Regions from separate parts of the Pseudomonas koreensis genome, predicted to be linked through region 2. Evidence: predicted binding sites of a transcription regulator. Region 2 holds the regulator's gene; each other region holds the start of a gene.
What was found. Region 2 encodes sigma-54, which starts transcription at its own class of promoters, with help from an activator protein. Its sites were predicted from a motif close to ANTGGCATNNANNTTGCTNT; they were not measured.
Positions count from the first base shown of each region.

Region 1: glnA (type I glutamate--ammonia ligase) is a predicted target of sigma-54. The motif match lies at 1,436-1,455, and genes of this name have one in related genera.
Region 3: J2Y90_RS14840 (CmpA/NrtA family ABC transporter substrate-binding protein) is a predicted target of sigma-54. The motif match lies at 5,675-5,694, and genes of this name have one in related genera.

Region 1 is NZ_JALJWP010000001.1:1,668,586-1,676,667, reverse strand. It holds gene thiI (tRNA uracil 4-sulfurtransferase ThiI) at 1-1,221, opposite strand, end outside; gene glnA (type I glutamate--ammonia ligase) at 1,549-2,955, shown strand; gene J2Y90_RS07710 (DUF4124 domain-containing protein) at 3,240-3,752, shown strand; gene J2Y90_RS07705 (DUF4124 domain-containing protein) at 3,749-4,372, shown strand; gene glnL (nitrogen regulation protein NR(II)) at 4,603-5,688, shown strand; gene ntrC (nitrogen regulation protein NR(I)) at 5,685-7,121, shown strand; gene J2Y90_RS07690 (leucine-rich repeat domain-containing protein) at 7,739-8,082, opposite strand, start outside.
Region 2 is NZ_JALJWP010000001.1:2,277,232-2,285,313, forward strand. It holds gene J2Y90_RS10150 (class II fumarate hydratase) at 1-1,295, shown strand, start outside; gene J2Y90_RS10155 (hypothetical protein) at 1,323-1,763, shown strand; gene J2Y90_RS10160 (superoxide dismutase) at 1,765-2,376, shown strand; gene J2Y90_RS10165 (ZIP family metal transporter) at 2,407-3,300, shown strand; gene J2Y90_RS10170 (HPr family phosphocarrier protein) at 3,335-3,610, opposite strand; gene rapZ (RNase adapter RapZ) at 3,626-4,483, opposite strand; gene ptsN (PTS IIA-like nitrogen regulatory protein PtsN) at 4,486-4,950, opposite strand; gene hpf (ribosome hibernation-promoting factor, HPF/YfiA family) at 4,963-5,271, opposite strand; gene J2Y90_RS10190 (RNA polymerase factor sigma-54) at 5,345-6,835, opposite strand; gene lptB (LPS export ABC transporter ATP-binding protein) at 7,002-7,727, opposite strand; gene lptA (lipopolysaccharide transport periplasmic protein LptA) at 7,727-8,082, opposite strand, start outside.
Region 3 is NZ_JALJWP010000001.1:3,289,683-3,297,764, forward strand. It holds gene nirB (nitrite reductase large subunit NirB) at 1-140, opposite strand, end outside; gene J2Y90_RS14825 (bifunctional protein-serine/threonine kinase/phosphatase) at 552-2,222, opposite strand; gene J2Y90_RS14830 (nitrate/nitrite transporter) at 2,230-3,441, opposite strand; gene J2Y90_RS14835 (ANTAR domain-containing response regulator) at 3,762-4,337, opposite strand; gene J2Y90_RS14840 (CmpA/NrtA family ABC transporter substrate-binding protein) at 4,353-5,564, opposite strand; gene J2Y90_RS14845 (quinone-dependent dihydroorotate dehydrogenase) at 5,782-6,804, shown strand; gene rmf (ribosome modulation factor) at 7,048-7,263, opposite strand; gene rlmKL (bifunctional 23S rRNA (guanine(2069)-N(7))-methyltransferase RlmK/23S rRNA (guanine(2445)-N(2))-methyltransferase RlmL) at 7,794-8,082, shown strand, end outside.

The sequences.
Region 1 (8,082 bases), 610 kb from region 2:
GGCCAGCGCTTCGCTGACTTCTTCAATCTGCAAATCCTGGCCCAATTCGTCGATCACCCGATCGATCGGCACCAGTTTGGCGTTGGCGAGCGCACGCTCGAGTACCGCCATGTCGAATTCTTTCTCTTCGTGCTCAACCCGGCCACGCTTGGCGGCGGTCTTCGGGTTGACCGAAATCACGCCGCAATATTCCGGCATGTGCCGGGCGAAATCGGCGGTGCCAATCTCGTTGGCGGTGTCGATGATGTCCTGCTTGTGCGCGACGATCAGCGGCCGCAGCACCAGCTTGTCGGTCACGCAATCGATCACCGACAGGTTCGGCAACGTCTGGCTCGACACTTGGGAGATCGCTTCACCGGTGACCAGCGCATCGATATGCAGGCGTTCGGCGATTTCGGACGAGGCGCGCAACATCATACGCTTCAAAACCACGCCCATATGACTGTTATCGACTTTGCCGAGAATTTCGCCCAGCACTTCCTCGAACGGCACACTGACAAATAGCACGCGTTGCGAGCTGCCGTACTTCTTCCAGATGAAATGCGCGACTTCCATCACGCCCAATTCGTGGGCACGCCCGCCGAGATTGAAGAAGCAGAAATGCGCCATCAGGCCGCGGCGCATGATCTGGTAAGCCGCCACGGTCGAGTCGAAGCCGCCGGACATCAATACCAGCGTCTGCTCCAGCGCACCCAGCGGGTAGCCGCCGATGCCGTTGTGCTGGCTGTGAATCACGAATAACCGTTTGTCGCGAACTTCGATACGAACTTCGATTTCCGGCGCTTTCAGGTCGATTCCGGCTGCACCGCACTCGCGACGCAGCTTGCTGCCGACGTATTTTTCGACGTCCATGGAGCTGAACGCATGCTTGCCCGCACGCTTGCAGCGTACCGAGAAAATCTTCCCGGCCAGCGCATCGCCGTAGTGCTGTTTGCACTTTTCGGTGATGTCGTCGAAGTCGCCCAGCGGGTACTCGTCGATCTGCAGAAAGTGCGCGATGCCCGGCATGCAGGTCAGGCGCTCGCCCATCTCTTTCAAGGCTTTGGCGTCGGTGACGCGGGTTTCCAGCTCGAGGTTGTCCCACACGCCGTTCACCACCACGGCCGGGTCCAGGTCACGGAGCACGGTGCGGATGTTCTTGGCCAACTGGCGGATGAATTTCGTCCGGACAGGTCGGCTTTTGATGGTGATCTCGGGGAAGACTTTTACGATAAGTTTCATGAAAACAGCGCGCGAACGGCCAGCCGAAAAAGGGGGGCGCGGATTATAGCGGAAATTGCTCAAGGTTTAACCAGTTAATGTGCAGAAGGTTTTACACGCACCAAAACAGGTCATTTCTGAATTCAAACGCAACATTACGGGGCGAGATTTGTCGATTCACTACCTCGCGCACCTTAATAAGCGTGAATTTGGGGCAAAAAACCCATGCTGGGGCACTGGCATGCAATTTGCTCCCTTGTGAGGCAGGTTGCCTTGGCAGAGTATTCGCGCCGGCATCACCATTATTAAGGGCATCCACTACCCGCCCTAATTCACCCGGAGGACACTATGTCGAAGTCGGTTCAACTCATCAAAGATCATGACGTCAAGTGGATTGATCTGCGCTTCACGGACACCAAAGGCACTCAGCACCACGTGACCATGCCGGCTCGCGATGCGCTGGATGACGACTTCTTCGAAGTCGGCAAGATGTTCGACGGTTCCTCCATCTCCGGCTGGAAAGGCATCGAAGCCTCCGACATGATCCTGATGCCAGTCGACGAAACGGCCGTTCTCGATCCGTTCACCGAAGACCCAACCCTGATTCTGGTGTGCGACATCATCGAGCCTTCGAGCATGCAAGGCTACGACCGCGACCCACGTGCGATCGCCAAGCGTGCCGAAGAGCACCTGAAAGCCACCGGTATCGGTGACACCGTATTCGCCGGTCCAGAGCCAGAATTCTTCATCTTCGACTCGGTTAAATTCAAGTCGGACATCTCCGGCTCGATGTTCAAGATCTACTCCGAGCAAGGTTCGTGGATGTCCGACCAGGACATCGAAGGCGGCAACAAGGGTCACCGTCCAGGCGTGAAAGGCGGCTACTTCCCGGTTCCACCGTTCGACCACGACCACGAGATCCGTACCGCCATGTGCAACGCACTGGAAGAAATGGGTCAGTCGGTTGAAGTTCACCACCACGAAGTGGCAACTGCCGGCCAGAACGAAATTGGCGTCAAGTTCAACACCCTGGTGAAGAAAGCTGACGAAGTTCAGACCCTGAAATACGTTGTGCACAACGTTGCCGACGCTTACGGCCGCACCGCGACCTTCATGCCGAAGCCACTGTACGGCGACAACGGTTCGGGCATGCACGTACACATGTCGATCTGGAAAGACGGCAAGAACACCTTCGCTGGCGAAGGCTATGCCGGCCTGTCCGACACCGCTCTGTACTTCATCGGCGGGATCATCAAGCACGGTAAGGCCCTGAACGGCTTCACCAACCCGGCGACCAACTCCTACAAGCGTCTGGTACCAGGCTTCGAAGCTCCAGTGATGCTGGCCTACTCGGCGCGCAACCGTTCCGCTTCGATCCGTATTCCTTACGTGTCGAGCCCGAAAGCCCGCCGTATCGAAGCGCGCTTCCCGGATCCGGCTGCCAACCCGTACCTGGCTTTCGCAGCTCTGCTGATGGCCGGTCTGGACGGTATCCAGAACAAGATCCACCCAGGCGATGCCGCCGACAAGAACCTGTACGACCTGCCGCCTGAAGAGGCGAAAGAGATTCCACAGGTTTGCGGCAGCCTGAAAGAAGCCCTGGAAGAGCTGGACAAGGGCCGCGCGTTCCTGACCAAGGGCGGCGTGTTCTCCGACGACTTCATCGACGCTTACATCGCGCTGAAATCGGAAGAAGAAATCAAGGTTCGCACCTTCGTACACCCACTGGAATATGAGCTGTACTACAGCTGCTGATCCGGTAGCGCTGCGTAAAGTGGCGTGACAAAAGAGGCCTCCTTCGGGAGGCCTTTTTTATTGCCTGGATTTTTAGCCCGACGATGAACCCTGTAGGAGTGAGCCTGCTCGCGATCTGGTGGGTCGTTGAAAAAATTGGCGACTGACACGACGCCATCGCGAGCAGGCTCACTCCTACAGGGGATTTGTGGTGTCTGAACGATCTCTGGATGTGTGCCGAGGCTGGGCCAACCGCCGCACCTGTCCTATGCTGCTACCCACAGTTTCCAACCCCGGTCGATTTCATGGGTCGCACGTTTCTCTACATTCTGCTGCTGATCGCTCTGCCCGCCGTGGCGCAGATCTACAAGTACACCGATGCGAACGGCAACACCGCGTACAGCAATCAACCGCCGGACGGCGTGCAAGCGCAACCGGTCGAGTTGCCGCCACTCAATCGAGTCGAACCGCAACCACCGAGCGCGCCGCAATCATCCAGCGCCGAAGCACCGCAATCGCCGCGCGACGCCTATGAAATCCTCGAACTCTCCGGTCTGCCCACTGACGAGGCCCTGCGCGCCAACAACGGCACCTTCACGGTCAATGTCCTGATCAAGCCGCGCCTGCAACCGCCCCATCAACTGAGACTGGTGCTGGACGACGAGCCCTATGGCCAGCCGAGCAACGTGCCGGTTCTGCAACTGGTCAACGTCGATCGCGGCGAGCATCGCCTGGCCGTGCAGGTGATCGACGGTCAGACCGTCATCCAGCAGAGCCCGCCCGCCGCGCTCAACGTGCAACGGGTGCACAAACCATGATCCGCCGCGGGCTGCTGCTGATCCTGGCGCTGATGGCGCTGCCCGCCACGGCTGAGGTCTTCACCTATATCGACGCACAGGGCAACCGCGTCTACACCGACCAGCCGCGCGCCAACGCCAAGCGAGTGCCGATCGCGACGAGCAATCGCATGGCTGTCCCTGCCAACACCGCAGCGCCGATCACCACAGCGAAAAAATCCGCCGAACCACCGCCCTTTCACTACGACATGCTGCGCATCCTGATCCCGGAGCCCGACGCGACCCTGCGCAGCAGCGCCGGCGAGCTGATCGTCAGCGTCACCAGCGAGCCTGGCCTGCAAAGCGGCCACCGTTATCGCCTGTTGCTCGATGGCCAGGCCACTGGCGAGCCCGGCGTCAGTCCGGTATTTGCGCTGAACAATATCGATCGCGGCAGCCACAGCCTTTCCATCGAGATACTCGACGCCGCCGGGCGTACCGTGGAGCGCACCGCCAATCAGCCGTTCCACATGCTGCGCATTTCCCTGGCGCAGAAACGTCAGGTCAAACCCTGTGTCGCCGACGACTATGGCGTACGTCCGGAATGCCCGCTCAAGGACAAACCTGAAGAACCGAAAAATCCGTTTCTGCGCTTCTTCTAGCCCGCGCAAGTCATGCGCACCCTATTGGTGCACTAAACTGCATCTCGCCCACAGCCCAACCCATTTTGGTTCGAAACTTCCCGTTTGAGCTGGCGTCGTGCCATACAAACGCGCGTCAAACGCCTGTTTCAGGGCTTGAACGCTTCTTTTCGGAGCCTTGGTTTGGTTTTTGCATTTTCCCGATATCAGCGCTTTGTTCTTGCGCACGCCTTGCTCCAAAAGGGGTCCAGATGACCATAAGCGACGCTATCCACCGTTTGCTGCTCGACAACCTGACCACGGCGACCATCCTGCTCGACGCCGAACTGCGCCTCGAGTACATGAACCCGGCGGCGGAAATGCTGCTGGCCGTCAGCGGGCAGCGCAGCCATGGCCAGTTCATCAGCGAGCTGTTCACCGAATCCCCCGAGGCGCTCAATTCCCTGCGCCAGGCGGTGGAGCAGGCGCATCCCTTCACCAAACGCGAAGCAATGCTCACCGCCCTCACCGGCCAGACCCTGACCGTGGATTACGCGGTCACACCGATCCTCAGCAACGGCGCGACCCTGCTACTGCTTGAAGTCCACCCGCGCGATCGCCTGCTGCGGATTACCAAGGAAGAGGCGCAGCTGTCCAAACAGGAAACCAGCAAGATGCTGGTGCGCGGCCTCGCCCACGAGATCAAGAATCCCCTCGGTGGCATCCGCGGTGCGGCACAGTTGCTGGCACGCGAGCTGCCGGAAGAAAGCCTGCGTGACTACACCAATGTGATCATCGAAGAGGCCGATCGCCTGCGTAATCTGGTCGACCGCATGCTCGGCTCGAACAAATTGCCGTCGCTGGCGATGTGCAACGTTCACGAAGTCCTCGAACGCGTTTGCCAATTGGTCGAAGCCGAAAGCCAGGGCTGCATCACTCTGGTGCGTGATTACGATCCGAGCATTCCGGATGTCTTGATCGACCGCGAACAAATGATCCAGGCGGTGTTGAACATCGTGCGCAACGCGATGCAGGCGATCAGTAGCCAGAACGAGCTGCGCCTGGGCCGCATCAGCCTGCGCACCCGCGCCATGCGCCAGTTCACCATCGGCCACATCCGCCATCGCCTGGTGACCAAGATCGAGATCATCGACAACGGTCCGGGCATCCCGGCGGAACTGCAGGAAACCATTTTCTTTCCGATGGTCAGCGGCCGCCCGGACGGTACCGGGCTGGGCCTGGCCATTACCCAGAACATCATCAGTCAGCACCAGGGCCTGATCGAGTGTGAGAGCCATCCAGGCCACACCACCTTCTCGATCTTCCTGCCACTGGAACAAGGAGCCACATCGACATGAGCCGTAGTGAAACCGTGTGGATCGTCGATGACGACCGTTCTATCCGTTGGGTTCTGGAAAAGGCCTTGCAGCAGGAAGGCATGACCACCCAGAGCTTCGACAGCGCCGATGGCGTGATGAGTCGTCTGGCCCGGCAGCAGCCGGACGTGATCATTTCCGACATCCGCATGCCCGGTGCCAGTGGCCTGGATCTGCTGGCGCGGATCCGCGAACAGCACCCACGGCTGCCGGTCATCATCATGACCGCTCACTCCGATCTGGACAGCGCTGTCGCCTCGTATCAGGGCGGCGCTTTCGAGTATCTGCCCAAGCCGTTCGACGTCGATGAAGCGGTGTCGCTGGTCAAACGCGCCAATCAACATGCGCAGGAACAGCAAGGCCTGGAAGTGGTGCCAGCGCTGACCCGTACTCCGGAAATCATCGGCGAAGCTCCGGCGATGCAGGAAGTGTTTCGCGCCATCGGCCGCCTGAGCCACTCCAACATCACCGTGCTGATCAACGGCGAATCCGGTACCGGTAAGGAACTGGTTGCCCACGCTCTGCACCGCCATAGCCCGCGGGCGGCCTCGCCGTTCATCGCGCTGAACATGGCGGCGATTCCCAAGGATCTGATGGAATCGGAGCTGTTCGGCCACGAGAAAGGCGCGTTCACCGGCGCGGCAAATTTGCGTCGCGGTCGCTTTGAACAGGCCGACGGCGGCACGCTGTTCCTCGATGAGATCGGCGACATGCCGGCGGACACCCAGACCCGTCTGTTGCGGGTGCTGGCCGATGGCGAGTTCTATCGCGTTGGCGGGCATGTGCCGGTCAAGGTCGATGTACGCATCATCGCCGCCACCCACCAGAATCTGGAAACGCTGGTCCACGCCGGTAAATTCCGTGAGGACTTGTTCCACCGCCTCAACGTCATTCGCATCCACATACCGCGCCTGTCGGATCGTCGCGAAGACATTCCGACGCTGGCCCGGCACTTCCTCAGCCGCGCCGCGCAGGAACTGGCGGTCGAGCCGAAGCTGCTGAAAAGCGAGACCGAGGAATACCTGAAAAACCTGCCGTGGCCGGGCAACGTCCGCCAGCTGGAGAACACTTGCCGCTGGATCACCGTCATGGCCTCCGGCCGCGAGGTGCACATCAGCGACCTGCCGCCTGAGCTGCTCAACTTACCGCAAGACTCGGCGCCAGTGACTAACTGGGAACAGGCCCTGCGCCAGTGGGCCGATCAGGCTTTGGCTCGAGGCCAGTCGAGCCTGCTCGACAGCGCGGTGCCTGCGTTCGAGCGAATCATGATCGAGACGGCGTTGAAGCACACCGCCGGGCGCCGTCGTGATGCTGCCGTTTTGTTGGGTTGGGGGCGTAATACCCTGACGCGCAAGATCAAGGAATTGGGGATGAAGGTTGATGGTGGCGATGATGATGAGGGGGAAGAGGGTTAATGCTTAAGGATTGTCGTGTACTCAGGATCGATCCCCCTCACCCCAGCCCTCTCCCCCAAGGGGGAGAGGGGGCGGATCTCGGGTGGTTTCGATGCCTGAGTTCGGCTCGGTATCTCAAGTCGGCGTAATTTGACCGGGCAACTCGGTCAGTCCCCTCTCCCTCTGGGAGAGGGTTAGGGTGAGGGGCCCCCGTGCACCGCATCAATGCACGATGACCTGCGATCGCGCACAGCCGTATCGCCACAATCACTCCTGAAAACACTGAAGAACCCTTTATTCAAAAACGCGAAAGCCCGAAGTACCGGGGCTTTAGCGCCTCTCAGGCGCTTTTTTGTTTCAGCAGATTAAAACCTGGCACGGCGCCTGCAATACCTTCTACAGGTGATTCGATTCACCACCCGTTTCGGGGACCTTGGTACAGGCAGGCCGGGGATTCCCCTCTTTACACCGGGCTCATACCGCAACGCGACGAGCCCACCCTTTTGGGATCCTTGGTACAGGCAGGCCGGGGGTTCCCTCTTTACACCGGATCGCCGCTCAAGCGAGGTCCACCCCGTTTTGGGAACCCTGATACAGGCAGGTCAGGGATTCCCGCTTTTATTGCTTTGGCCATGCGTTCATTCAAGCTTCGGCCGCTTGGGCAAATGGTGCAGAGGGTCGTTTTGACGGCCCGGATCACTGGCCCGCAATTCCTCCTCCAGCCTTTCCAGCATTCTTCCGGGACTGGTCTCGTTAATCGCAATTGCGTCCAACCGAGCCCGTTCGCTGAGAGCTGCCTTATCGTAACTTTCCAGAAACGCCCAGACTCGACGCTGCAACAGCTGACGCTCGACTTGAAACTCGGGCGTGCGACTCAGCATACGAATCGGCCGATTCAAAGGCCTGTCCAAAGCTGCGACTTGCCTATCCCAAAGCGCCAGTTTTCCAGGGATCTGCTCTTGCGGCACATTGCGCAACCATA
Region 2 (8,082 bases):
GTGCAGTGGACAACTTCCCGATCAGCGGCAAGCCTATGCCGACGCAGTTCATCCGCGCGCTGATTCTTGCCAAAGCCGCTGCCGCGCGCGCCAACGTCGAGCTGAACCAGATCAGCGCTTCGCAAGGCAAAGCCATCAGCGACGCCGCGCAAGGTCTGCTCGAAGGCGATTTCATGCAGCATTTTCCGGTGGATATCTTCCAGACCGGCTCCGGCACCAGCTCGAACATGAACGCCAACGAAGTGATCGCCACACTGGCCAGCCGCATGCTCGGCGAGCCGGTCAATGCCAACGATCACGTCAACTGCGGGCAGAGCAGCAACGACATCATCCCGACCACCATTCACGTCAGCGCCGCGCTGGCGCTGCATGAACAATTGCTGCCAGCGCTGTTGCATCTGGTCCAGGTCATCGAGCGCAAGGCCGAACAGGTGCACCACCATGTCAAAACCGGGCGCACCCACCTGATGGACGCGATGCCGGTGCGCATGAGCCAGGTGCTCAACGGCTGGGCGCAGCAGCTCAAGGCCAACATCGGGCATCTGCAGGATTTGCTGCCGAGTCTGCAAGCGTTGGCGCAGGGCGGCACCGCCGTGGGCACCGGGATCAATGCGCATCCGGAGTTTGCCGCGCGATTCAGTCGGCATCTGAGCCAATTGACCGACGTGCAATTCACCCCCGGCAAGGATCTCTTCGCTTTGATCGGCTCGCAGGACACCGCCGTCGCTGTCTCCGGCCAACTCAAGGCCATCGCCGTCTCGCTGATGAAAATCGCCAATGATCTGCGCTGGATGAACTCCGGCCCGCTGGCCGGTCTCGGCGAAATCGAACTCGAAGCGCTGCAGCCGGGTTCGTCGATCATGCCCGGCAAGGTCAACCCGGTGATTCCGGAAGCCACCGCCATGGTCGCCGCGCAAGTGATCGGCAACGACTCGGTGATCACCGTGGCCGGTCAATCCGGCAATTTCGAACTGAACGTGATGCTGCCGATCATCGCGCAGAACCTGCTGAGCAGTATCGAACTGCTGGCCAATTCCAGTCGCCTGCTCGGTGACAAGGCGATTGCCAGCTTCAAGGTCAACGAATCGCGCTTGCAAGAAGCGTTGTCGCGCAACCCGATTCTGGTCACCGCCCTCAACCCCATCATCGGCTACCAGAAAGCTGCCGACATCGCCAAGCAGGCTTACCGGGAAGGCCGCGCGGTGATCGACGTTGCTCTGGAACACACAGACCTGTCGCGCAGCCAGCTGGAAGAGTTGCTCAACCCCGAGAAGCTCACCGCCGGCGGCGTGTAAAACCTGCAACCGCTTTGGAGGATCACCATGGAGCACTGGAAACGCACGATCGAACGGGCCAATCGCTGCTTCATGCTGGGCGAATTGATCGACGCCCGCGAGGCTTACCTGCAAGCCCTGGCCCTGGCGCAAGTGCTGTTCGAACGCTGGACGGATGCCGACGAAGCGGTGGCGGCCTGCGTCGTCTCGCATCACAACCTCGCCGACCTGCATCTGCGCCTGAACCAACCGGAGGAGAGCGCCGAATATCTCTGCGCCATCCACCAACGCCTGTTGCAGACCATGCAGGACGAACGCCTGCGCCCGGCCCTGCGTGAGGCGGCGTTGCGCCAGAGCAGCAAGACCTACGTCGAACTGTTGAATTTCATCAGTGAGCACGGTGAATACCCGCGCACCCAACGCCTGCTGCATCCCGACACCGGCAATGCCCGCCGCGCCTCAACTTCTCATCAGCATGGAGTCCATTGAAATGGCTTTTACCTTGCCTGCCTTGCCTTACGCCTACGATGCCCTCGAACCGCACATCGATGCGCAGACGATGGAGATTCATTACACCAAGCACCACCAGACCTACATCAATAACCTCAACGCGGCGGTTGAAGGCACCGAGTTTGCCGAGTGGCCGGTGGAAAAGCTCGTCGCCAGCGTTGAGCAACTGCCGGAAAAACTTCGCGCGGCGGTGATCAACCAGGGCGGCGGTCACGCCAATCATTCGCTGTTCTGGGAAGTGATGGTGCCCAACGGCGGCGGCAAGCCCGACGGCGCTTTGGCCAAGGCCATCGACGAGCAACTGGGCGGACTCGACAGTTTCAAGGAAGCGTTTACCAAAGCCGCGCTGACCCGCTTCGGCAGTGGCTGGGCCTGGCTCAGCGTGACCCCGGAGAAAAAGCTCATCGTGGAAAGCAGTGGCAACCAGGACAGTCCGTTGATGAACGGCAATACCCCGATTCTCGGTCTCGACGTCTGGGAGCACGCCTACTACCTGCGCTACCAGAACCGTCGTCCGGAATACATCAACGCCTTTTACAACGTGATCAACTGGCCGGAAGTTGCTGCGCGCTATCAGGCCGCACTGGTTTAAGCCTCCAATAAAAACAATCCAGGGCTGACTATGGGCACTGAAACACTGGCGATTGGCAGCGGACGGATGTTTCGTTACGCGGTGGGCTCGCTGTTGCTGTTGGCGGGGATGACTTTGCTGGTCGCCCACGGTTTGCACTGGCTGAATCTGGAACCGAAGCTTCTGCGCGCGCTGCAGGGCGGCGCTATTTGTGCCTTGGGCACGGCACTCGGCGCGGTGCCGGTGCTGATAATTCGGCGTATGCCGCAGGCACTCAGCGACACCTTGCTGGGATTCGGTGCCGGGGTGATGCTGGCGGCGACGGCGTTTTCGCTGATCGTGCCGGGCATCGCTGCGGCTGAGAGTCTTGGCCTGACGCCGTGGGCCGCCAGTGGCCTGATCTGCTTTGGCATCCTGCTCGGCGCCTTCGGCCTGTATCTGGTGGATCGCAGAGTTTCCGGTGCCACGCCGGAGATGCTCGTCGGCACGCTTGAGCGTCCGGTTATTCCACCGCGCATCTGGCTGTTCGTGTTCGCCATCATCGCGCACAACATTCCGGAAGGCATGGCGGTCGGCGTGTCTGCCGGTGGCGGCATGGCAGACGCCGACAGTCTGGCGATGGGCATCGCGTTGCAGGATGTGCCGGAAGGTCTGGTGATTGCGTTGGTGCTGGCCGGGGCGGGGATGTCGCGGGTCAGGGCCTTTCTGATCGGCGCGGCGTCAGGGCTGGTCGAACCGGTGTTCGCGTTGTTATGCGCGTGGCTGGTCAGTCTGGCTCAAGTGCTGTTGCCACTGGGGCTGGCGCTGGCGGCCGGGGCGATGTTGCTGGTGGTGACCCACGAAGTGATTCCGGAGTCGCGTCGTCATGGGCATGACAAGCTGGCGAGTCTTGGTTTGTTGATCGGGTTTTGTCTGATGATGGTGATGGATACGGCGTTGGGTTGAATGGAGGCGAGGAACATTGTCCTCGCCTCAAGGATTACTCGCCTTCGTCGAAATACCTTTCGATCAGATCGACCAAGGCGTCCATGGCTTCCTGAGCCTGTTCGCCTTCAGTACTCAGATAAATTTTGGTGCCCTTGCCAGCGGCAAGCATCATCATCGCCATGATGCTCTTGCCGTCGACAGTCGTCTCTGGCGTGCGACCCACTCTGATCGTGCAGTCTGGGTACTGACCCGCTACGCCGACAAATTTGGCCGATGCCCGGGCATGCAGGCCCAGCTTATTGATGATTTCGATTTCACGAGCAGGCATCGCGGTGTGAATCCTTTAGGTGAGGTCGCGGTGGCGAACCTGGACGTTCTTCAGGGTTTTCTGCAGGGCCTGACCCAGGCGTTCGGTCAGGTAGACGGAGCGGTGGTGCCCGCCGGTGCAGCCAATGGCAATGGTGACGTAGGCGCGGTTGCTCGCGGCGAAACGTGGCAGCCACTTGTTCAGGTAGGCGTAGATGTCCTGATACATTTCTTCGACATCAGGCTGTTCCGCCAAGTACTCGGCCACAGGTGCATCGAGTCCGGACTGCGCGCGCAGCTCCGGTTTCCAGTACGGATTGGGCAGGCAGCGCACATCGAACACGAGGTCGGCATCGACCGGCATGCCACGCTTGAAACCAAAAGATTCAATCAGGAATGCGGTACCGGGCTCCGGCTGATTCAACAGGCGCAACTTCAGGGTGTCGCGCAGTTGATACAGATTCAGGTTGGTGGTGTTGATTTTCAGGTCGGCCAGATCGGCGATCGGCCCGAGAAGGGCGCTTTCATCCTGAATGGCTTCGGCCAGTGAGCGATTGGCGTTGCTCAGCGGGTGGCGACGGCGTGTTTCGGAAAAACGCTTGAGCAGGGTTTCTTCGTCGGCGTCCAGATACAGCACATCGCACTGGATATGCTTGGCACGCACATCTTCGAGCAATTCCGGGAAACGTGACAGATGGCTGGGCAGGTTGCGCGCATCGATCGACACGGCAACCAGCGGCTGCGCGAGCTCGGTGTGGATCAGCGCGCGCTCGGCCAGTTCCGGCAGCAAGCCGGCCGGCAGGTTGTCGATGCAGTAATAACCGTTGTCCTCAAGGACATTCAGGGCGGTACTTTTACCCGAGCCCGAACGGCCACTGACGATAATCAAACGCATGATCAGTGCCCGTTCTGCTCGTCCAGTACGACCTGGTACAAGGCTTCGTTACTCGGGGCGCTACGCAGTTTGTCGCGCACTTCCTTGCGATCGAGCATGCTGGCGATCTGGCGCAGCAATTCCAGATGCGCATCGGTTGCGGCTTCCGGGACCAGCAGCACAAACAACAGGTCTACCGGGGCGCCGTCGATGGCGTCGAAATCAATCGCAGCTTCGAGGTGCAGCAGGGCACTGACGGGCGCCGTGCAGCCCTTGAGGCGGCAGTGGGGAATGGCGATGCCGTTGCCAAAACCGGTGGAACCGAGTTTTTCACGGGCAATGAGCGCTTCGAAGACATCCTGCATCGCCAGATCCGGCACTTCGCGGTGGATCAGGTTGGCAATCTGTTCGAGGGCTTTTTTCTTGCTGCCGCCCGGCGCGTTCACCTGGGAACGGCCGGGGGTCAGGATGGTTTCAAGTCGGATCATGGGATAGGGGTGTTAACGACCGGTCGCGCCCTGGAGGAGGCTCTGGGTCTTTTCCTTATGCTTTTTGAGTTGGCGATCCAGCTTGTCGGTGAGTGAGTCGATCGCAGCGTACATGTCGGTATCTTCTGCGTTGGCGACCACTTCGCTGCCGGGGATATGCAAGGTGGCTTCGATCTTCTGCTTCAGCTTTTCGACGCACATCGTGACTTGCACGTTGGTGATCTTGTCGAAATGTCGCTCCAGTCGTTGGAGTTTTTCCTCGATGTAGGAACGCAGAGGTTGGGTCACTTCCAGTTGGTGTCCACTGATGTTGACTTGCATACAGCTTCTCCTTCGTTGCCAGTGCATAAAGCGGCAGGCCGAAAAGCCTGCCACTGGAACGCTGTAACGTGGCTTACATCAACCGCTTGCGTTCGCTCGAAGGCGCGATTCCGAGGGATTCGCGGTACTTGGCGACGGTGCGGCGAGCCACCTGAATGCCTTGTGCCTCCAGTAAACCAGCGATCTTGCTGTCACTCAACGGCTTTTTCTGATTTTCCGCCGCGACCAGTTTCTTGATGATCGCGCGAATCGCCGTGGACGAGCATTCGCCGCCTTCGGAGGTGCTGACGTGGCTGGAGAAAAAGTATTTCAGCTCATAAATACCGCGCGGGGTATGCATGAATTTTTGCGTGGTCACGCGGGAAATAGTCGATTCGTGCATGCCGACCGCCTCAGCGATGTCATGCAGTACCAGCGGTTTCATCGCTTCGTCGCCGTATTCCAGGAATCCGCGCTGATGTTCGACGATCTGCGTGGCCACTTTCATCAAGGTTTCGTTGCGGCTCTGCAGGCTCTTGATGAACCAGCGGGCTTCCTGCAATTGATTACGCATGAAGGTATTGTCGGCGCTGGTGTCGGCACGCTTCACAAAACCGGCGTACTGGGCGTTGACACGCAGGCGTGGCACCGATTCCTGGTTCAGCTCGACCAGCCAGCGCTCGTTGTCCTTGCGCACGATCACATCGGGAATGACATATTCAGCCTCGGTCGATTCGATCTGCGAGCCCGGACGCGGATTAAGGCTCTGCACCAGTTCGATGACCTGGCGCAGTTCGTCTTCCTTGAGCTTCATGCGCCGCATCAACTGGCTGTAATCGCGGCTGCCGAGCAAGTCGATGTAATCGGCGACCAGACGCTTGGCCTCGGTCAGCCACGGCGTCTTGGCTGGCAACTGGCGCAGTTGCAGGAGCAGGCATTCGCTGAGGTTGCGTGCGCCGATCCCGGCGGGTTCGAATTGCTGGATGCGATGCAGGACGGCTTCGATCTCATCGAGCTCGATATCCAGTTCCGGATCGAATGCTTCGAGAATCTCTTCGAGCGTTTCGTCCAGGTAACCCTGATTGTTGATGCAATCGATCAGGGTCACGGCGATCAGGCGATCGGTGTCGGACATCGGCGCCAGGTTCAGTTGCCAGAGCAGATGGCTCTGCAGGCTCTCCCCGGCGGAGGTGCGGGTGGTGAAATCCCACTCGTCGTCATCGCTGCTGGGCAGGCTGCTGGCGCTGGTCTGGTAGACGTCTTCCCAGGCGGTATCCACCGGCAGTTCGTTGGGGATGCGCTCGTTCCATTCGCCATCCTCGAGGTTGTCCACCGTCGGGGCGGTTTCCTGATAGGAGGGTTCCTGGATTTCTGCGGGCTTCTGTTCGGCGTTGTCGGCCAAGGGATCGGCGTTGTCGAAGTCGTCGCCTTCTTCCTGGCGTTCGAGCATCGGATTGGATTCCAGAGCCTCCTGAATCTCCTGTTGCAGGTCCAGGGTCGACAATTGGAGCAGACGGATGGCCTGTTGCAGCTGCGGTGTCATCGTCAGCTGCTGGCCCATTCTCAAGACTAGCGATGGTTTCATGGCAGGGGCTTAACACCTTATTCGCCGGCGCTTTGCGCCATCCACTACAGGGCGCCGAAGCGCCAAACTTAAGCAAATTATATGCCTGAAACTGAAGTGTTTGCCTAGAGCGCTGTAACAATTAAAGCGGATAAAGGCGCCTTGAATCGATACAGCGCTGTCGCGCTTACAGGCGGAACTCGTGACCCAGATACACTTCCTTGACCAGATCGTTGGCCAGGATAGTCTCGGCATCGCCCTCGGCGATCAGTTGACCGTCGTTGACGATGTAAGCGGTTTCGCAGATATCCAGCGTCTCGCGGACGTTGTGGTCGGTGATCAGCACACCGATGCCCTTGGCCTTGAGGTGGTGGATGATCTGCTTGATGTCGCCGACCGAGATCGGGTCGACACCGGCGAACGGTTCGTCGAGCAGGATGAATTTCGGCGCAGTGGCCAGAGCGCGAGCGATTTCCACCCGGCGGCGTTCACCACCGGACAGGCTCATGCCGAGGTTGTCGCGGATGTGGCTGATGTGGAATTCCTGCAGCAGGCTTTCCAGCTCCTTGCGACGGCCGGCCTTGTCGAGTTCCGGGCGAGTCTCGAGGATCGCCATGATGTTGTCGGCGACCGACAGCTTGCGGAAGATCGACGCTTCTTGCGGCAGATAGCCGATACCGGCCTTGGCGCGGCCGTGCATCGGCTGGTGGCTGACGTCCAGATCATCGATCAGCACCCGGCCCTGATCGGCCTGCACCAGGCCGACGATCATGTAGAAGCAGGTCGTCTTGCCGGCGCCGTTCGGGCCGAGCAGGCCGACGATCTGCCCGCTGTCGATCGACAGGCTGACGTCACGCACGACCTGGCGGCTTTTATAGGCCTTGGCCAGGTGCTGAGCTTTCAGAGTTGCCATTACTGGGATTTCTCTTCGGTTTTCTTCTTCGGCTGGATCACCATGTCGATGCGCGGACGCGATTCGGTGACCTTGCTGCCCGTGGCGCGACCGGCGCTGGCCAGTTTCTTCACGGTGTCGTAGACGATTTTTTCGCCTTGGGTGACGTTGTTATCCTTGTCGATAACCTTGGCCTTGTCGATCAGCACCACGCGGTTCTGCTGGGCGTGGTATTGAATCGTCACGCCGTAGCCCTTGACCGGGTTGGCGTCGCCCTGGGTCTGCAACTGCTCGAAGTAAGCCAGATTGCCCACCGAGGTCACCACGTCGATATCACCGTTGGGCGCGCGAGTCATGGTCACCGTGTTGCCTTTAA
Region 3 (8,082 bases), 1.0 Mb from region 2:
AGGATGCGGTTGTAGTTGGTGTGCGGTTCGGCGCCGAAGACGGTGATGTCGTAGAGCTCGTCGCTCAGCTTGAGCAGTTCTTCCAGGGTACGCACCCCGGCCATGCCGTTGCCGATCATCACCAGTTTGAGTTTTTTCATCAGGTTCTCCGGGAGCTGCGGCTGGCCTCTGGTGGGCCGTCGGGCCTTGCTCGACAAATTTTGCGCAAACAAAAAAAGGCGTCCCGCTAGTTGCCTAGCGAGGACGCCTTTGTCCTGGTCCCGTTCTCTCGGGAAGCGCAGCCTTCGTCGTTGAAGGTTGGGCTTTATGTGTGGTGAGAAGGGTAATGCAGTGGTTGTGCCAACTACGGGACGCGCGGTTTTATTGGGTTTCGTTAGCGCTCCCAAAGGTTTTTCTGCACCGTATCGAAGCAGGCTGATCGTTCGTGGAGCATTCAGGCAGATGGATTTGTAGCGACTGGAAGGGCGTCATCGCGAGCAGGCTCACTCCTACAATTTGAAATGCATTCCCCCTGTAGGAGTGAGCCTGCTCGCGATGGCCGCGACGCGGTGTCAGTGATGAAACAACAAAACCAGCAGCACCACATTCCCGAGCAATGCCAGAAGCGCCATCGTCCTCCAGACCTTCAAGGGCTCTCGCTCCAACAAGGGCCGAGGCCGCACACTCAAACTACGTCGCTCACCCTGTTCCAGCACCAGCAACCACTCTTCAGCCGTTTCAAAGCGTTGCTGCGGATCGGCTGCGACGCCGCGTTCCAGACTCTGCGCCAGCCATTCCGGCAAGTCCGGGCGATAGCGACTGGCACTGACCGGCACGCCAAACCGGGGCCGCTGGAACGCTTCGATCTCGCCGTAGGGAAAATGCCCGGTGAGCAGGTAATAAAGGGTGACGCCAACTGAATACAAATCCTGCTGTGCATTCGGTGGTTCGCCGCGAAACGCTTCCGGAGCAATGAAGCTTGGCGTTCCCGGCAATGTCGCCGGCGCGTCTTCCGACAAGCCCGGGCAATAAGCCAGCCCGAAATCCAGCAAGCGCAGCTCGCCATCATCACCCAGCAGGAGGTTTTCCGGTTTGATATCGCGGTGCAGAATCTGCCGCCGATGCAACAGCCCCACCGCGCGCAACAGGCGCTCGGCAATGTCCTGCCATTGCGCCAATGGCAGCGGGCCGCGGTGTTGAAACACTTCGGCCAGTGTCGTCCCGGCATATTCGCGCATGACGTAATACAAATGCTGACGCTGGGTGCAGGCATGGATTTCCGGAAAATGCCGTCCGGCCACGCGCTTGAGGAACCATTCCTCGGACAGCAGCGCTTGCCCGGCCTGTGGATCGTCGGCCAAGCGCGTCGGCAAGGTCTTCAACAGCCACGGCTGGCCGTGGCCATCGAGCACGCGATACAGCAGCGATTGCTGGCTCTGGCCGATGATGCCTTGCACCTGCCAGCCTTCAAACGCTTGCCCGGGTTTCAGCGCTGGCGGCAGCGGCCATTGCTGCAGCTGCACCAGCGCATCGCCGATGTTCGATTCGCCCAGCGCATCGACGCGCACCAGCAGGGCACTGGCATTGTCCTGACTGCCGGCCAGATGCGCGGCGTTGACCAGGGTTTGCGCCGCGCTGTGCAGATCCGGTTGATCACGCAGAATTGCCGCGATCGCGGTATCGCCTAAGGTCGACCCGACGCCGTCGCTGAGCAGGACGAAGCTTTCGCCCTCTCGCAATTCACCGTCGAGGAAGTCCAGCACCAGATGCTGATCGAGCCCGAGCGCACGTTTGAGCACATGCTGCATGCCCGGTTGCTCCCAGACGTGATCCTCGCTGATGCGCTGCAACCGGTCGGCATGCCAGCGATAGACCCGGCAATCGCCGACATGGGCGAGGGTGAAGCGCCGACCGCGCATCACCAGCGCGCTGACCGTGGTCAGCAGCGGTTGCCCGCCGCCGTTGGCCTGCAGCCAGCGATTTTGCGCGAGCAGCAGGCGATCCAGCGCCTGGGCCACACTCCAGGTTTCCGGCGTGGCGTAGTAGTCCAGCGCCAGCGCCTGCAAGGTTGAACGCGCGGCGAGGCCGCCGTCGGCGCATTGACTGACGCCGTCGGCGATGGCGAACAGAAAACCCTTGCTTACCGCCAATGCCGGCGCGGGTGTCACCGAACGCAGGGCGTCCTGATTCTCCGCGCGTGGGCCGGTGGCGCTGGCTTCGGCGAAACTCAGTTGCAGGGCCATTGAAGCCTCAGACCCGCGCCGCCGTTACTGCCGCCGAACCCCAGGTGGTTCTCCAGCGACGCTTGACGCCGTGCAGGCCAAACCACGCCAATACACCGAGGCTGGCGAACAACCACAGCGCCAGTTGATAGCTGCCGGTGCTTTGCTTGATCGCGCCCATACCGGCCGCGAGGGCGAAGCCGCCGATACCGCCGGCCATGCCGATCAGCCCGGTCATAACGCCGATCTCCAGACGAAAGCGCTGCGGCACCAGTTGGAAAACAGCACCGTTGCCCGCGCCCAGGCCAAGCATGGTGCAGACGAAAAGCGCCAGCGCCGCGTAGGAACTTGGCAGGTTGAAGCCGACGGCGGCGATGCAGGTGGCGGCAACGGTATACATCGCCAGCAAGGTGCGGATGCCACCGAAGCGATCGGCCAGCGCACCACCCAGCGGCCGCATCAGGCTGCCGCCGAACACGCAGGCCGCGGTGTAGTAGCCGGCGGTCACCGGGCTCAGACCGTATTGATCGTTGAAATAACCTGGCAGGGCGCTGGCAAGGCCGATGAAGCCGCCGAAGGTGACGCTGTAGAAAAACATGAACCACCAGCTGTCGCGGTCACCGAGGGCCTTGAAGTAATCGGCCATGGCTTTCGGTTTTGGCCGCTGGGGAGCGTTTTTTGCCAGCAAGGCGAACAGCACCAAGGTCAGGATCAACGGGATCAGGGCGAAACCGAAGACATTGCTCCAGCCGAACGCTGCGGCAATCACTGGCGCGAGCAGTGCGGCGAACACAGTGCCGGAGTTGCCGGCGCCGGCGATGCCCATGGCTTTGCCCTGATGTTCTGGCGGGTACCATTGCGAGGCCAGGGGCAGGGCGACGGCGAACGACGCGCCGGCCATGCCGAGGAACAGGCCGAGGATCAGCGCCTGTTCATAACTGTGGATACCCAGTTTCCACGCGCCGAACAGTGCGCAGATGACGATGACCTGGCCGATCAGCCCGGCGGTCTTCGGCGACAGGCGATCGGCGAGCATGCCCATGGCAAAGCGCAACACCGCACCGGCCAGAATCGGCGTGGCGACGACGAGGCCGCGTTGCTGGGTGGTCAGGTGCAGGTCGGCGGCAATCTGCACCGCCAGCGGGCCGAGCAGGTACCAGACCATGAAGCTCAGGTCGAAATACAGGAAGGCCGCGAACAGGGTCGGGGTATGGCCGGATTTCCAGAAGCTTGAATTCATCGCGCACCTCGGCTGAAAAGAGTCTCGAAAGGAGTCATGCACAGCAGGTGGAGCGCCTCACGGCCGCACCACCGGCCCCGTTCTCTGGGGCCAAAACGCAAAAACGCCGCTACCTGATTCGCCGGAGGCGAACGGGGTGAGCGACGTCTTTGTCGTAGGTGGGGCAACCGCCGTTGGTTACCTGTGCGGTTTACTTAGCGAGATTTGTGCCAAGGCTTGAAAAGATCGCAGCCTCGTTGCACTCGTCAGCTCCTACAGGCGGGTGCGTTCACTTGTAGGAGCTGACGAGTGCAACGAGGCTGCGATCTTTTGATCTTCAATCAGCCCAGCAACTCACTCATGGCAATGATCTGCTCCGCCACTTGAATCAGCTTCTGCTGGCGGCTCATGGCCTGGCGGCGCATCAGGGTGTAGGCCTCCTCTTCGTTGCAATCCTTCATCTTCATCAGCAAACCCTTGGCCAGTTCGATGCGCTTGCGCTCGGCCAGTTGCTGGTCACGGGCCTGCAATTGCGCGCGCAAGGCCTGGTCGCTCTCGAAGCGCGCCATCGCCACATCGAGAATCGGCTGCAGACGCTGTGCGTGAATGCCTTCGACGATGTAGGCGCTGACCCCGGACTTGATCGCCTGACGCATCACCCCTGGGTCATGTTCGTCGGTAAACATCACGATCGGCCGTGGCTGGTCGCGGCTGACCAGCACCACTTGCTCCATGACATCGCGGCTCGGTGACTCGGTATCGATCAGGATCACGTCCGGGCGCACCGTTTCGACGCGCGCGGGCAAGTCGATAGTCAGGCCGGACTCGTCGATCACTTCGAAACCGGCCTCGGTCAGCGCCGCTTTCAGGCGGCCGACTTTTTTCGCGGTGTCGTTGATCAGCAGAATGCGCAACATGTTCGCGGTCTCCTGTCAGCGGCGGGCGAGAAGAGGGGCATCGTCGTTCAACGCGTGCAGCTTGAAACTGCGTGCATAGCCCGCCGGATCGCTGCCGTCCCAGACCTTGCCGTCGAGCAACTGGCTGCTGCGCAGGTCTGCATGGGAAGCCGCAACACCGACAGCGCTGGCGGCCTCGCGGTACAGATCCAGATGCTGAACCTTCCGGGCGACGGCCAGATAATCCGGATCCTCACGTAACAGACCCCAGCGACGGAACTGGGTCATGAACCACATGCCGTCGGAGAGGTACGGCAGATTGACCTCGCCTCCGCCATGAAAACGCAGCGCGTGCGGATCCTGCCAGCTATTGCCGAGGCCGTCGGCGTAGTCGCCCATAAAGCGCGGCTCGATGCACGCGGCCGGGGTGTTGAGATATTCGCCAGCGCTGAGCAGTTGCGCGGTGCTGCGGCGGTTCTCCGGGCTTTCTTCGATGAAGCGACTGGCCTCAAGAATGGCCATGACCAGCGCCCGTGCGGTGTTCGGGTATTGCTCGACGAATTCACGGGTGCAGCCGAGGACTTTTTCCGGGTGGTCGGGCCAGATGCTCTGGCTGGTGGCCAAGGTGAAACCGAGATCCTGCTGCACCGCGCTGGCTGCCCACGGTTCGCCGACGCAAAAACCGTCGATGCGCCCGGCTTGCAGGTGCGCGACCATTTGCGGCGGCGGCACCACCACACTGTCGACGTCCTGCAACGGATGAATGCCCTGGCTCGCCAGCCAGTAATACAGCCACATCGCGTGGGTGCCGGTGGGGAAGGTCTGGGCGAAGGTCAGTTTTGCGCGGCTTTGGTGCACGTGCCGATCGAGCGCTTCAGGACTGTTCACGCCAGCCTGTTGCAAGCCATGGGACAGATTCAGGCTCTGGCCATTCTGGTTCAGGCCCATCAACACCGCCATATCGGTCGGGGCGATCCCGCCGATGCCCAGGTGCACCGCATAAATCAGGCCGTACAGGCTGTGCGCGGCATCCAGTTCGCCGCTGACCAGTTTGTCGCGCAGGTTGGCCCATGACGCCTGACGCTTGAGGTTCAGCGTCAGCCCATAGGGCTGGGCGAAGCCCTGGGTGGCGGCGACCACCACCGAGGCGCAATCGCTCAGTGCCATGAAGCCGAGATTGATCGCGCTCTTTTCTGGCGCATCGCTGCCATTGACCCAGGCCAGAGGCCCCGAGGACGTTTCGTTCATACGCTACCTCAAAAAAAACGTCGTCCCGGATTCTGCGCAGGCAAACCCGAGGACGACGCCATTGTCCTGGCCTGCGCGCCGTCATTGGTCGGCAGACTGATAGGCAGGCCGGTGCAAGGCATATGCCAGTCGCCTGATTCGTGCAGGCGCCTCGCGCCGGGGGGCGATGCCCGGCTATAATCGCCGCCTCTTTTCGCCGCCCGAGTCATTGCCGCCCATGTACACCCTGGCCCGTCAGCTGTTGTTCAAATTTTCCCCGGAAACCTCCCACGATCTGTCGCTGGATCTGATCGGCGCGGGTGGGCGTTTGGGCCTCAACGGCTTGCTGTGCAAGGCGCCGGCGAAGATGCCGGTGACAGTGATGGGGCTGGAGTTCCCGAACCCGGTGGGGCTGGCCGCTGGTCTGGACAAGAACGGCGCGGCCATCGATGGCTTTGCGCAACTGGGTTTCGGTTTTGTCGAAATCGGCACCGTCACTCCGCGTCCGCAGCCGGGCAATCCGAAACCGCGGATCTTCCGCCTGCCGGAAGCCGAGGCGATCATCAATCGTATGGGTTTCAACAACCTCGGTGTGGATAACCTGCTGGCGCGGGTCGCTGCGGCGAAATACAAGGGCGTGCTGGGGATCAATATCGGCAAGAACTTCGACACCCCGGTCGAGCGTGCGGTCGATGATTACCTGATCTGCCTGGACAAGGTCTACGCCCACGCCAGCTACGTCACCGTCAACGTCAGCTCGCCAAACACCCCGGGCCTGCGCAGCCTGCAGTTCGGTGACTCGCTCAAGCAACTGCTCGCGGATCTGGCGACGCGCCGCGCCGAACTGGCCCTGCGTCACGGCAAGCATGTGCCACTGGCGATCAAGATCGCCCCGGACATGACCGACGAAGAAACCGCGCAGGTTGCCCAGGCGCTGATCGAAACCGGGATGGACGCGGTGATCGCCACCAACACCACCCTGAGCCGTGTCGGCGTCGAAGGCATGGAACATGGCGACGAGGCGGGCGGTCTGTCGGGGGCGCCGGTGCGTGAGAAGAGCACCAACACCGTGAAAGTGCTGGCGGGCGAGTTGGCCGGGCGTTTGCCGATCATTGCCGCGGGCGGGATTACCGAAGGCAAGCACGCGGCGGAGAAAATCACTGCCGGCGCGAGCCTGGTGCAGATCTATTCGGGCTTCATCTATAAAGGCCCGGCGCTGATTCGCGAATCGGTGGATGCGATCGCCGCATTGCGCAAATAACACCGGTCCCCGTAGGAGCTGCCGAAGGCTGCGATCTTTTGATCTTGATCTTGATTTGAAAAGACAAGATCAAAAGATCGCAGCCTTCGGCAGCTCCTACGGGTTATGTGCTCGGCACAAAAATGCAGGCAATAAAAAGGGCTCCTCAAAGGAGCCCCTGGGCCGTAGCCCGCCGTCCGGGAGGGACGTGCGTGGTTAATTCAATGCAGATTCAGATTGTCGTGTCGGAATAAATGCCCTGTGTCAGCCGACGGCGTGAAGTTCGTTGAGTCTGTGGATTCCCGCAGTGCCGGTCATACCGTCCCAGTTGTCGCCGCGTCCTTCTCGCCAGCCGTTGATCCAGGCTTGACGTACCGACGGTAGAGTAAATGGGCAAAGCTCACGGGATTTGCCACCAACGCCATATTGATATCCGCGCAAAAATGCTCTTTCCAACGGATCACGCTTAAGTCTTCTCATAGGGTGTTTCCCTCACTTGTTGACTGTAGTGTCGCGTTGACCTCAATTGAGGTCTGGCAGAAAAAACCTGCCATTGTGCGGCTCGCTGCCGGCGTGGCGAGCCAAGGTGTTGACGCCGTTGCGACGTCAACCTGTGCTCAGTTCTAACCAATGAGTCACATCGAGGGAATGATCGTTTTGTCATAAGCACGTAACGGAAAGGATGCTATGGCGATAAGTAACCGCGTATTTATTCAACGATCATTGCGCAAACCCCGGTATGATCGGCGCCCCGCTGACCCAGCAGGTTAATCCTCAAGTGAGAATGACCCACGTTTGCGCTTGGGTACTATTCGACGAAGGGTCGCTTTGGGTCTTTTTGTTTCACCAACTTTTTTATCTGTCCCGGCATCTAAGCTCTTTTAACCCGAGCAGCGGGGATGGAACGGCACACCTTCGTGCCACGCGGGCGCTCTTTCAGAAAAGCGCCTGATTGAAAACCGGGTCGGCAATGCGTTGCCGGCCCACTAGCCAAAGGCTCTGGAATTACCATGTCCGATCGTTTCGAACTCTTCCTCACTTGCCCCAAAGGCCTTGAAGGCCTGCTCATCGAGGAAGCCGTCGGGCTTGGCCTTGAAGAAGCGCGCGAGCACACCTCCGCCGTGCGTGGCATGGCAACCATGGAAACCGCCTACCGCCTGTGCCTCTGGTCGCGCCTGGCCAACCGGGTGTTGCTGGTGCTCAAGCGTTTCCCGATGAAGGACGCTGAAGACCTCTACCACGGCGTGCTCGACATCGACTGGCAGGATCACATGCTCAGCGACGGCACCCTGGCCGTCG